Regions from separate parts of the Paenibacillus lutimineralis genome, predicted to be linked through region 1. Evidence: riboswitches for the same ligand, from Rfam matches in the RefSeq annotation. Region 1 holds a riboswitch; the other holds the start of a gene.

Region 1 (5,712 bases):
TGCGCACCTTAAGACGGATCACTGCGGACTCTACATTCGGCTGTGGGATAAACACGCTGTGAGGCACTGTACAGACCAGCTCAGGCTCGCTATAGTATTGCACAGCAATACTCAAGCTCCCATATTCCTTCCCTCCTGGTGAAGCTGCCATTCGCTCAGCTACCTCCTTCTGAATCATGACTACGATGTTCTCCAAAGGCAGCTTCTCTTCCAGGAGCTTCATCAGGATTGGTGTGGTGACATAGTAAGGCAGGTTAGCCACTACGCTGACGCCGCTCACATCGCTGAATTGCTGAGCGAACAACTCCTTCAGATCAAGCTTCAAAACGTCGCCATGGACTACCTGCACATGAGGGAACGGCTCCAGCACCTCTCCAAGGATCGGCAACAACCGTTGGTCGATCTCAACTGCGGTCACTTTGCAGGCTTCCTCAGCGAGCTTCTCAGTAAGCGCCCCGATACCAGGGCCGATCTCTAGCGCTCCCTTCGTCTTGTCCAGTCCAGCCGCTGCAACAATTTTGCTAAGAATATTTTGGTCGATCAGAAAGTTCTGACCCAGACTCTTTTTAAACGAGAAGCCATGACGTTGGATAATCTCCTTCGTCCGGCGTGGAGTTGCTATATCTTCTCTTATCGTCATTAATGAATTACCCCTTCATCCTCCAATTGTGCCAGTGCAGCCGCGAACTCCTCCCGGCTGATCTTAAAGACCACTAGCCGCTTATACAACTGTTTGCCATTGCAATAACCGATCCCGAGCAACTCACCAAGCTTACGCCTTCTTGCAGCCGCCTGTGGGTGAATAATGAGCCCTGCATCGATTAAGTCTTCCCAATCGATTAGAGGGTCCATTCCCTCGGTCTCGCTGCGTACTCGGCTCAGAGCCTCTCGGATTGCCTCTGGCGACGCATTCTCGACACCGATATCTCCCCGCTTGGTCGCATCAGCCTCCCGCAGGAAGGCGTGCTTGCAGCCCGGCACACGCTGCGCAACGATCTTACGAATCCTCTCTCCGGCATGATCCGGATCTGTAAATATAATAACCCCGCGTCGCTCTTGGGCAAGCGCTATTTTGCGCAGTGTTCTCTCATTGATGGCTGAACCGCCCGTTTCAATCGTATCGGCCTCTACTGCCCGCTTAATTGCCACAGTATCGTCCCGGCCTTCCACCACAATGATCTCTTTGATCATATACGGTCTTCCCTTCCATGTAGAGGTTGTATCTCATATATATCCTTGAAAATTATACGCTTTAATAAGCAAAGCAAAAAGAAGAGGGTATACTCCTCTTCTTATCCACTGTCTTATTCATCATCCTAATAGAGGTTGCTCAAAAAGTCTACTTTTTGAACCCCCACTAATAATTATCCTATTTCGGTATACCTATCAACTCTGCAGCCAACTAGTTGAGCTCCGGCTTGGTTGGGCCGATAACATAAACTGTCCGTCCCTTCTTGCGACCGAATTGATTTGCTGTTTTGAGCGAATCGAAATATACGTCCATTTTGTTGCCTTTAATAGCGCCGCCGGTATCTTCCGCTTTGCGGAATCCGAGGCCCTCAATGTACACCCACCAGCCCAACGGAACGACATTCTTATCAACAGCGATCGTTCTTCCCTCTTTAACCCGGGTTCCTGTAGCTGTCTTCGTGCCGATTCCATCCTCTTCTGCAGAGTAGGCAGTCAAGGTTACATTCTTGAGCACTTTTTTATATTTGAACGAGACTCCGCCCTTCTTAGTCAATCCGCTGATGCTCACCTGATCCGAGGAGCGGGAAATGCTAGCGGACATCACAGCAGTCTTCGGCTTCGTGCCTACGGCAATGACTTTAGGAGTGGCCTTCTTAACGACCTCTTTGCCAAGCCAACGCTTCGACACGAATTTGCCATCCTCATACACCTTCTCAACATTGTGTACGACTAAGCCCTGGCTGCCTTCCTGTACGACCTTGGTTTCACCCTTCAGCAGCTGATCATCACTTGTCTTGACGACATTGAATGGTACGGTCTCTTGTTGTTGAATATTATGTTTCTTGACACGAACGATATTAATAACCATGTTCGCTGTAATGGCCTGAGTCAGGCCTGGAGAAACTTTATCCTCCTGATTCACATCTACGCCTAGTTCTTGAATAGCATCCTCTACTTTGGCCTTCGTGGTGAAGGTCAGCTTATGAGTGCCATCCACGCTGATGCTGACGGGAACGGCCCGAACAATCTCAATCCGGTCCCCATCTTCTATTGCGCTCGACAACGATTTGGACACTTCATCGCCCGGCTGCAATATGATGGATTGTTCATCCAGCACTTTGTTGACCAAGGAATGTCTGGTGGTGATTGACTCTGTCTTTCCATCGACAACCAAATATATTTTTTTACTGTTCTGTGTGTAGAACCAAATCAGGATGATGGTGATTACTGCAATGGCCAGAACTCCAACAAGCAAAACCTGACGCAGATGTTCTTGCTTCCACCGCATTGCGTAAGACATGCTGGATGAGCGTGATTCATGGGTATCCTGGTTACGGAAAAATCCCATATCTTCCGTCCTCCTTACATAGTCCCGCCGTCTAGATCGACATATCATGAAATTGACGTGACTACAGATCGATTTTACGAAATGCCATAAAGCGCACTTCGCATTCCTGTCCCAGTCCTCTCGGCATTGGCCACCCCCTGTAAACAACAGTATGATGACCCTACTAAGTTTATTCAAAACAAAAGAAGCCTAAAGAAAGAGTTAGAGGAACTCTGTTCGTGGCTTCCTGAATAATCAATGATGTATAGATGCACGAGTTGTTGCCTCTCTGGATACGCCTACGAGGTTAGCTGTCGGGTTAGGACGTAGAGAGTCGCCCTTTCTCAGTTCATTCGCTCATGGCGCAATGACCTCGAATTCACCCCATAGACCCTTACAAAGAAATCCTTCACGGCATAATCATTCATAATCTCATGAATTGCCGTGGTCGGTTCCCCCGTTCTCCATACTCGGAGATTCAGCGAGACTGGTTATGGAACTTCGGTAACATTTGGCAAAATATGGTTTGTGAGATCGCCAAATCGATTACTGAAGAAATTCTATCTTGTTTCGATGCATGTTGTAAAGGACGAATCAACAACGTTTATTTTAATAATTGGTTAAAAAAATGTAATAAACAGAGTTTTAATTGTTAAAATGCATTAATCTTTCTCGTTTACTCATTTTTTCATCACTTTTTCTCAATATTTCAGCGAATGCCAAATCGTTCCATTGCATTCTTGGTTGTTATGTTGGATAATTCTTCCAAAGAAATCCCTTTTAATTCCGCTGCCGCCTCGGCGACTAGACGGACGTGTCCCGACTCATTTCTCTTCCCACGATATGGGTGTGGAGTCAAATATGGGGAGTCCGTCTCGATCAATAATCGGTCCATTGGAACCTTCGCGATGACCTCTTTTGGTTGCTTGGCATTTTTAAACGTAATCGGCCCGCCAAATGACAAATGAAATCCCATATTTAGACACATTTTGGCAATTTCCCAGCTACCTGAGAAGGAATGCATGACACCGCCAATTTCACTTGCCTTTTCTTCCTGCAAAATTCGCACAATATCCTCATGTGCATCGCGATTATGAATCGAAATCGGCATTCCCAGACTCCGGGCAAGTCCGATCTGATTGCGTAGAACCTTATGCTGTACGTCTTTTGGTGACGTATCCCAATAATAATCCAGCCCGATCTCGCCAATCGCAACGACCTTCTCATGCTTGCACAATTCGGCAATCCAATCGAGGTCCCCATCCTGCATCGTAATGGCATCCTGCGGATGCCAACCTACGGCCGCATAGATAAAATCATATTGCTCCGCCAATTTCATCGTCGTCGGAATCGTCTCCCGGTTAAAGCCAATGTTGATCATCCTTGTAACTCCCTGATCCAGAGCCCGCTGAATGACCTCTTCGCGATCCTCGTCGAACTGCGGAGCATCCAAATGGGTATGTGTATCGATAAGTATCAATGTAAATTGCGCCTCCCAGTTAGTAAATTTGTTAGTTATTGTTGACACCATTCTGGCATAATTCGAGAATTTTAATGCTGCTCTACGAATATTTCAGCAATCTCATGCGGCAATTCGTCAATAATTATACGAACTTTATCATCTGGAAAATACAAATGGAATTTCCCGCGCTGCAGACCGCTAATCGATCTGACAATATCCGATACTTCGGAAATTTCACGCAAGCGTTCTTGACGGTCCAGAAGCAAGATCTGCTTCTCTCGCCCCTCCCCATCCGGACGAAACACATCATACGGCAGATCCGTTGGAAAATCAATTTCCAAATCGTATTCCGGATTAAGCCCCGCCTTATTAAAAGCAGCTCTAATCTCTTCAATCGTCTCTATATCTAAAGAGTCCATCTCTACATATTTATACAGCTTACGGTCGATGAACCGGGAGCATAGTTCTCCAAGCAGCTCGTCCGTCTCCTTCCTCCACTGCATGAAGGCCGTCTGGACCAACGCCTCATCTAATTGAAGATAGTCCTGTACCGTCATGGTGCGATTAAATAATGAAGGCAATGGTTCCGGCAGAAACTTGAAGTGATGGCCTTGCTCATATAGCTCCTTCGCTCTTTTAAAAATCTGCCTTAAAATGATCTCTGAGCTCCGTGTAACCGGATGGAAATAAATCTGCCAATACATCTGATATCTGGACATTAAATAATCTTCCACCGCATGCATGCCCGAATCCTTCACGACAATTCTTCCTTTATACGGTCTAAGCATCCGTAGAATCCGGTCCATATCTATCGTTCCATAATTAACGCCGGTAAAATAAGCATCTCGCAGCAAATAGTCCATACGATCGGCATCCAGCGGACTGGAGACAAGATTAACAACAATAGGTTGTTTATAATCCTTGCGGATCACCCCCGCTACTTTATCAGGGAAATCATCCCCCATCCGGCGCAGCACCGATCTGACCTCTGTATCACCGAGCAGAATGCGGCATGTCCAATCCTCATGATGCATCTGAAAGGCCTGCTCTACAGAATGAGAGAATGGACCATGGCCCAAATCATGTAATAATGCAGCACATAAAGCCACCATTCCCTCCTCCCGAGGCCAGTCCGCATAATTGGCACGCTCAAATTGAGAAATAATTCGCCGGGTAATCTCATAGACTCCTAAAGAATGGGAGAATCGACTGTGCTCAGCACCATGGAATGTTAAATAAGAAGTTCCAAGCTGACGAATCCGGCGTAAACGCTGAAATTCCGAAGTATTAATGAGCGACCAAATAATTTCATCCTGCACATGAACATAATTGTGAACTGGATCCTTGAACACTTTCTCTTCCCGAAGCTGACGATACATGTAAGTCCCTCCTTAACCATATTTTTAAATTAATTTTGTAAGGCGATTTGACGAATGTTTAGCTAATGTCGACAGGTTTTGTCGAATTTTGTCTAAAGTTGTTGAATAAACACTTTCCAAATTGTCGAATCATAGAATAACCTGTTTTAAGCGAAAAAGCGCCTATCTAACAGTAATTTAAGGATGAATTATGCTTTTTCAACCAAAAAATTAGAAATAAAAATGAACTCTACCATAAATAGGTTGACTATTCTGGCAATGGTTGGTATCATAACTATCATAAAAGATAGAAGTTTGTCGAATAATGACACTTTTAAACTATAGCGAGAGGGGCTACTATCAGTTATGATGAA
Region 2 (5,712 bases), 2.9 Mb from region 1:
CGACAATAACAAATTCACTCGTTCCCAATACGAAGGTAAGTACAAATAAATTCAAAACCAAACGTTTATGATACTTTGTCATATGAACCCCTTTCTGATAAGCTTCTTTCGATTTCAAGCTTTAACGACGGCAATTTGAACTTCAGCTATATAGGCTTCCGGGTCGATTGATTTGTCATGAGGAAGACAGATCTCTCGCCGAGGCTCATTTTCTATCATCCGGTATCCATTACGTTCGATCCATAGAGCCAATTCCGTACTGGCTGTGCAAGGTGCTGTTGTGCGGCAATGATGTACAAGCGTAGCCATTAGCAGAACTTGGGGAAGCTGCTTTACGATAAATGGAGGACGACTCGTCAGTTCCTGCGGGAGCACGCGTGCGACTTCAATATCAATATCGTCATCACATTCATCACAGCCGTGCCAGAGTACCATCTGCGTTAAAGAAGACGGAGCGGAACTGGAAAGCTGGGAATCAAGCTGCCTGAACAGTTCGGGAATCTGGCTTAGCGAAGCTCTCTGACGGTAAGACATCACGAGCTGAGGCTCGACTTCTTTTAAAATAACATCGTGTCTGGTCAAGTTTGTGCCTTCATTCTCAATGAAGCTGAGCCGATCTTTGATCCGAGCAAGCCGGGCTTGTTCTCTGTCCAGAATAGACAGAATCTCATTCTGCTTCACCCGGAACATGCCTCTGATTTGTTCGATCGGAATTTGCTCGTCTAGCATTTGACGGATTTGATCCAATGAGAAGCCAAGCTCTTTATATGCCAAAATCCGATTCAATTGGAGCATTTGATCCGCTGAATAATACCGATAACCCGTATGTTTGTCCGTGAAGTCCGGCTTGAGTAGATTCAACTGATCGTAGTAACGAAGCGTCTTGACGGATACTTGGCTGATTTTTGAGAATTCACTGATTTTGAACATGGCTACACATCCCTGCAGGTAATTTAAATAGGCTTGCACTTGCTTACCGAGTATAACGTTCCAGTAAAGGGGAGAGTCAAGAGGTCGGTTACTATAATCTGTGGGAGCCTTATAAAAGAATTTAAAATCAAGAGTAGAAATGAGCTATAGCGAAAATTAGAGAGTGTTGCATCAATGTAAGCGGTATATTTTCGTATTCCTTTAAATTAATCGCCTTTTTTGCCGGGAAGTTGGCTTTACAGTCAAACCTTGCAGCGGTATGATTCAATCCATAATCAATATTAAGCAATTCCGATCGCTTAATCTCTGGGATGTTCCAGAGAACGGGGGAACCAACAAGAGCTTGCTGTGTGATGATCAACGCAGCTTGCTCATCGTCTGAATGGCCAGGGCTGGTGTGAGAGCCAACACAGGCCATTCGGACAGGGGTGAATCCTGAGGAAGAGACCATGGACTCTTCTCAGGTAGGGCGACTCTCACCGCCCGAATCCGTCAGCTAACTTCGTCAGCGTGGGTATGAGAGAGGAAAGGTGACTGCGAGCCGCAACGAATTCGGCCACAGAGGACCGTTTGCCTCTGTGGTTTTTTGCGCTCTAATTTGAAAAATGAACTAAAATACAATGCAACATCAATTAAAATTCGCTGAATGCTGTCGTGAATATGACAGCAGCGGGGGAACCAACGGTACTGAGTGATGCCCGATCTGCGGGCTTCTAAACCTTAGTTCCATGGGGTGAATCGCTTGGAGGATAAACGTATTCTCCAAGGTAGGGCGACTTCCGCGCCCGAATCCGTCAGCTAACCTCGTAAGCGTCTAGGAAGAGGCAACCACCAAAGGTCGGGTAGTGGGTCTAAGACCACTCATTAAGCCGCGGGGAAGGTTACTATCTTTCCTGCGGCTTCTTTTGTGTTGTCCTCTGCAAATTCGAGGAGGGTGTTCTCAAGTGGAGGAAGAGTTTGTTCTAGTAGCAGCACCGAATCCGGTTGGACTGAAGTTTATTTTGCTGCTGATCGCGGCGAAGCGTAATTTTGCGGTCCTGGTGAACAACAAGAAGGAGGAAGAAGTCCTTCATAAACTGGGCGTAAGACATGTACTGCGCATCAAGACGGATGACGAGCAGAGCTGGATCGTCCCGCCGTTTCCGATCGGACGCTGTTATATTTTTGAAATGAGCATGACATTAACCTGTCGCTATTTGCAAATCTGTCGGAGATGGACGCGTGATCAGATTTTCATTATCACTCCGAATAGAAATCCGCGCATGATTTACAAAGGGTTAGGAGCTTCTTATGTCATTCATTCCGTAAGCGGAGAGGTTGGATTTCTGCTTGCAGCAAAGCTTGAGCAATAAGCTAGAGCTAAAAAATCATTAAGTAGGATTCCAGATGGGGTGAGTGTGTTATGGATTATTTACAAATGTTCATTGTGATTGGCGTCATATTGTTGCTGGTGAAGCCGGTTGGAACTTATATATATCATGTTTTCTCAAATGTACCGAATCGAAGTGATCGCATCTTCGGAGCAATGGAGCGGTTTATTTTCAACATAGCCGGCTATAGGCGGCGCGAAGGGATGGATTGGAAGAAATATGTGATCAGTCTGCTGGCAACGAATGTGGTATTGATGACAATCAGTTTTCTACTTCTCAGTCTGCAGCAGTGGTTCCCATGGAATCCCGAAGGAAGCGGCAGCATGGAGCCGACACTGGCATTCAATACGGTAATCAGCTTCATGACCAACACGAATCTGCAGCATTATAGCGGGGAGACAGGGCTTAGCTATTTCTCGCAAATGGCTGTAATCACAATGATGATGTTCACATCAGCCGCTACGGGGTTATGCGCCGCTATCGCTTTTATCCGCGGAATTACAGGAAGAGGCCAACTGCTGGGGAATTTCTTTGAGGATTTTGTGAAGGCGATTGTCCGTATTCTTCTGCCTGCTTCTCTGATCGTGACGCTGCTACTGGTCGCGCTCCAGGTTCCGCAGACCTTGCAGCCTACCACGGCAGTGAACACGCTGGAAGGGACTGTACAGCGAATCTCGCTTGGACCGGTGGCCTCGCTGGAATCCATTAAGCATTTGGGCACGAACGGTGGTGGATTCTTTGGAGCCAATTCATCCCATCCGTTCGAGAACCCAAGCGGGTTGACGAATGCAATTGAGATGTGGTCAATGTGGGTGATCAGCGCGTCATTACCTTATACATTCGGTTTATTCGCGCGCAATAAGAAGCAGGGTTGGGTTATTTTCTCAGCGATGATGGTCTTGTTCCTTGCATTTCTGTCTTTGGTCTATTTCAGCGAGAAGGCCGGGAACCCGCTCTTTCATACGCTTGGGATAGACGTCACGCAAGGAAATATGGAGGGCAAAGAGGTTCGTTTCGGGGTTACGGGCTCGGCACTTTTTACGGCGATTACCACCGCCGCGACTACGGGGAGCGTCAACAATATGCATGATTCGCTTACTCCGCTCGGCGGCTTGGCAGCTCTATCCCAGATGATGTTGAACGTTGTCTTCGGTGGGAAGGGCGTCGGACTTATGAACATGGTGATGTACGCCATACTCGGTGTATTTATTTGTGGATTAATGGTCGGCAGAACGCCTGAATTCCTCAGCAAGAAGATTGAAGCTAGGGAGATGAAGCTGATCGCTATTGCGATTCTTGTTCATCCCTTAATTGTGCTTGCACCGACGGCAATCAGTGCTATGACTGGCTTAGGGTATGGCGCAGTTACGAATCCAGGGTATCATGGACTGTCGCAAATACTGTATGAATATGCATCCTCTGCAGCAAATAACGGCTCCGGCTTCGAGGGTCTCGCGGATAATACAGCGTTCTGGAATATCATGACCGGATTGGTCATGCTCCTGGGCCGTTATGTTTCTATGATTGCCTTGTTAGCTGCTGCAGGATCCTTAATGCAGAAAGAACCCGTCATGGAGACCATCGGCACGCTGCGGACAGACAATAAATTATTCGCTGGAATTCTCGTAGGGACGGTATTGCTTATCGGAGCTCTTACTTTTCTGCCGGTTCTTGCCGCAGGTCCTGTTGCTGAATATTTGACGCTAAAATAAATCAAAGAGGTGTGCTAAACATGAGCACTAGGCATAAATCGATGTTATCCGGAAAAATGATGCAAGGAGCCGTACTGGACAGCTTCAAGAAGCTGAATCCGATATGGATGATCAAGAATCCGGTCATGTTCGTCGTAGAAGTCGGAGCTTTCCTCGTACTCCTACAAATTTTGTTCCCTGGATTGCTTGGTAAAGATCACAATACGGGAGTCAACGTGGCCATCTTCTTGATCCTGTTAATTACGATATGGTTCGCGAATTTTGCTGAAGCTCTTGCGGAAGGAAGAGGGAAGGCCCAGGCGGACAGCTTGAAGAAGACGAAGCAGCAAGTTATGGCTAACAAACTAATAGGCGGTAGTACGAGAAGCGTACCTTCCTCTGAGCTGTGCAAAGGCGATGTTGTTGTTGTATCGCAAGGGGAGATGATCCCGGCAGACGGTGAAATTATCGAGGGGCTGGCTTCGGTTGATGAATCTGCGATTACGGGTGAATCGGCTCCAGTTATAAAAGAAGCTGGTGGCGACTTCAGTTCAGTTACAGGCGGAACTCTGGTGGTTAGTGATAGGATTGTTGTTCGTATTACGAGTGATCCTGGACAGTCATTTATCGACCGAATGATTTCATTAGTTGAAGGTGCCGAACGTCAGAAGACACCGAATGAGATTGCTTTAGGAACTTTGCTTACCGTATTAACGGTTATTTTCCTGATTGTGGTCATTACCTTAAAGCCGATTGCCGATTATTTGAATATTCATCTGGAGATCACCGTGCTAGTATCGCTGCTTGTCTGCCTAATTCCGACGACGATCGGGGGGCTGCTGTCCGCGATCGGAATTGCCGGAATGGACCGGGTAACTCAATACAATGTTCTGGCGATGTCCGGTAAGGCCGTAGAAGCTGCCGGAGATGTGAATACAATGATCCTCGATAAGACGGGTACGATTACATTTGGGAACCGAATGGCAGCTGAATTTCTCCCCGTTGATGGTAGGGCTGAAGACGAACTTGCCCGTTGGGCTGCGGTATCTTCAAGATTTGACGAGACGCCAGAAGGTCGCTCGGTGCTTGAATTGCTTCGCAGACAAGGGCTCGAATATGACGAATCCCTGGCCGCTGCCGGGGAGAGCATTGAGTTCAAAGCCGAGACGCGTATGAGCGGCGTCGACCTGCAGGATGGCAGAAGAGTACGCAAGGGGGCTGTTGATGCGATTATAAAATGGGTCAGCAGCCAAGGCGGACATATTCCGGCTGACCTGGAGGCAATTACTAATCAAGTGGCTACTGCGGGTGGAACGCCGTTGGCGGTTGCGGTTGATGAAATGATCTATGGCATTATTCATCTCAAGGACACGGTTAAACCAGGCATGAAAGAACGATTCGAGCAGTTACGGAAAATGGGGATTCGAACGATTATGTGCACGGGTGATAATCCACTGACTGCTGCTACGATTGCAAGAGAAGCTGGAGTGGATGATTACATCGCTGAGTGCAAGCCAGAGGATAAGATCGATGTCATTCGTCGTGAGCAGGCACAAGGGAAGCTAGTTGCGATGACGGGTGACGGGACGAATGATGCTCCCGCATTAGCCCAAGCGGATGTAGGCCTGGCGATGAACAGCGGGACGGTATCCGCCAAGGAAGCGGCGAATATGGTGGATCTCGATTCAGATCCCTCCAAGCTGATCGAGGTCGTAGGGATT

What was found. A riboswitch is a leader RNA that binds a small molecule or an ion and turns the genes downstream of it on or off. The one in region 1 is predicted to bind cyclic di-AMP.
Region 2: another riboswitch for cyclic di-AMP. It lies ahead of EI981_RS16130 (hypothetical protein); the one in region 1 lies ahead of EI981_RS00145 (resuscitation-promoting factor).

The regions. Positions count from the first base shown of each region.
Region 1 is NZ_CP034346.1:28,284-33,995, reverse strand. Features, by position in the region: gene rsmA (16S rRNA (adenine(1518)-N(6)/adenine(1519)-N(6))-dimethyltransferase RsmA) at 1-640, opposite strand, end outside; gene rnmV (ribonuclease M5) at 640-1,191, opposite strand; gene EI981_RS00145 (resuscitation-promoting factor) at 1,403-2,539, opposite strand; cyclic di-AMP (ydaO/yuaA leader) riboswitch at 2,799-3,012, opposite strand; gene EI981_RS00140 (TatD family hydrolase) at 3,228-3,998, opposite strand; gene EI981_RS00135 (HD domain-containing protein) at 4,070-5,359, opposite strand; gene EI981_RS00130 (AbrB/MazE/SpoVT family DNA-binding domain-containing protein) at 5,705-5,712, shown strand, end outside.
Region 2 is NZ_CP034346.1:3,657,093-3,662,804, reverse strand. Features, by position in the region: gene EI981_RS16140 (MFS transporter) at 1-82, opposite strand, end outside; gene EI981_RS16135 (MerR family transcriptional regulator) at 115-930, opposite strand; cyclic di-AMP (ydaO/yuaA leader) riboswitch at 1,217-1,456, shown strand; cyclic di-AMP (ydaO/yuaA leader) riboswitch at 1,561-1,758, shown strand; gene EI981_RS16130 (hypothetical protein) at 1,875-2,282, shown strand; gene kdpA (potassium-transporting ATPase subunit KdpA) at 2,333-4,012, shown strand; gene kdpB (potassium-transporting ATPase subunit KdpB) at 4,033-5,712, shown strand, end outside.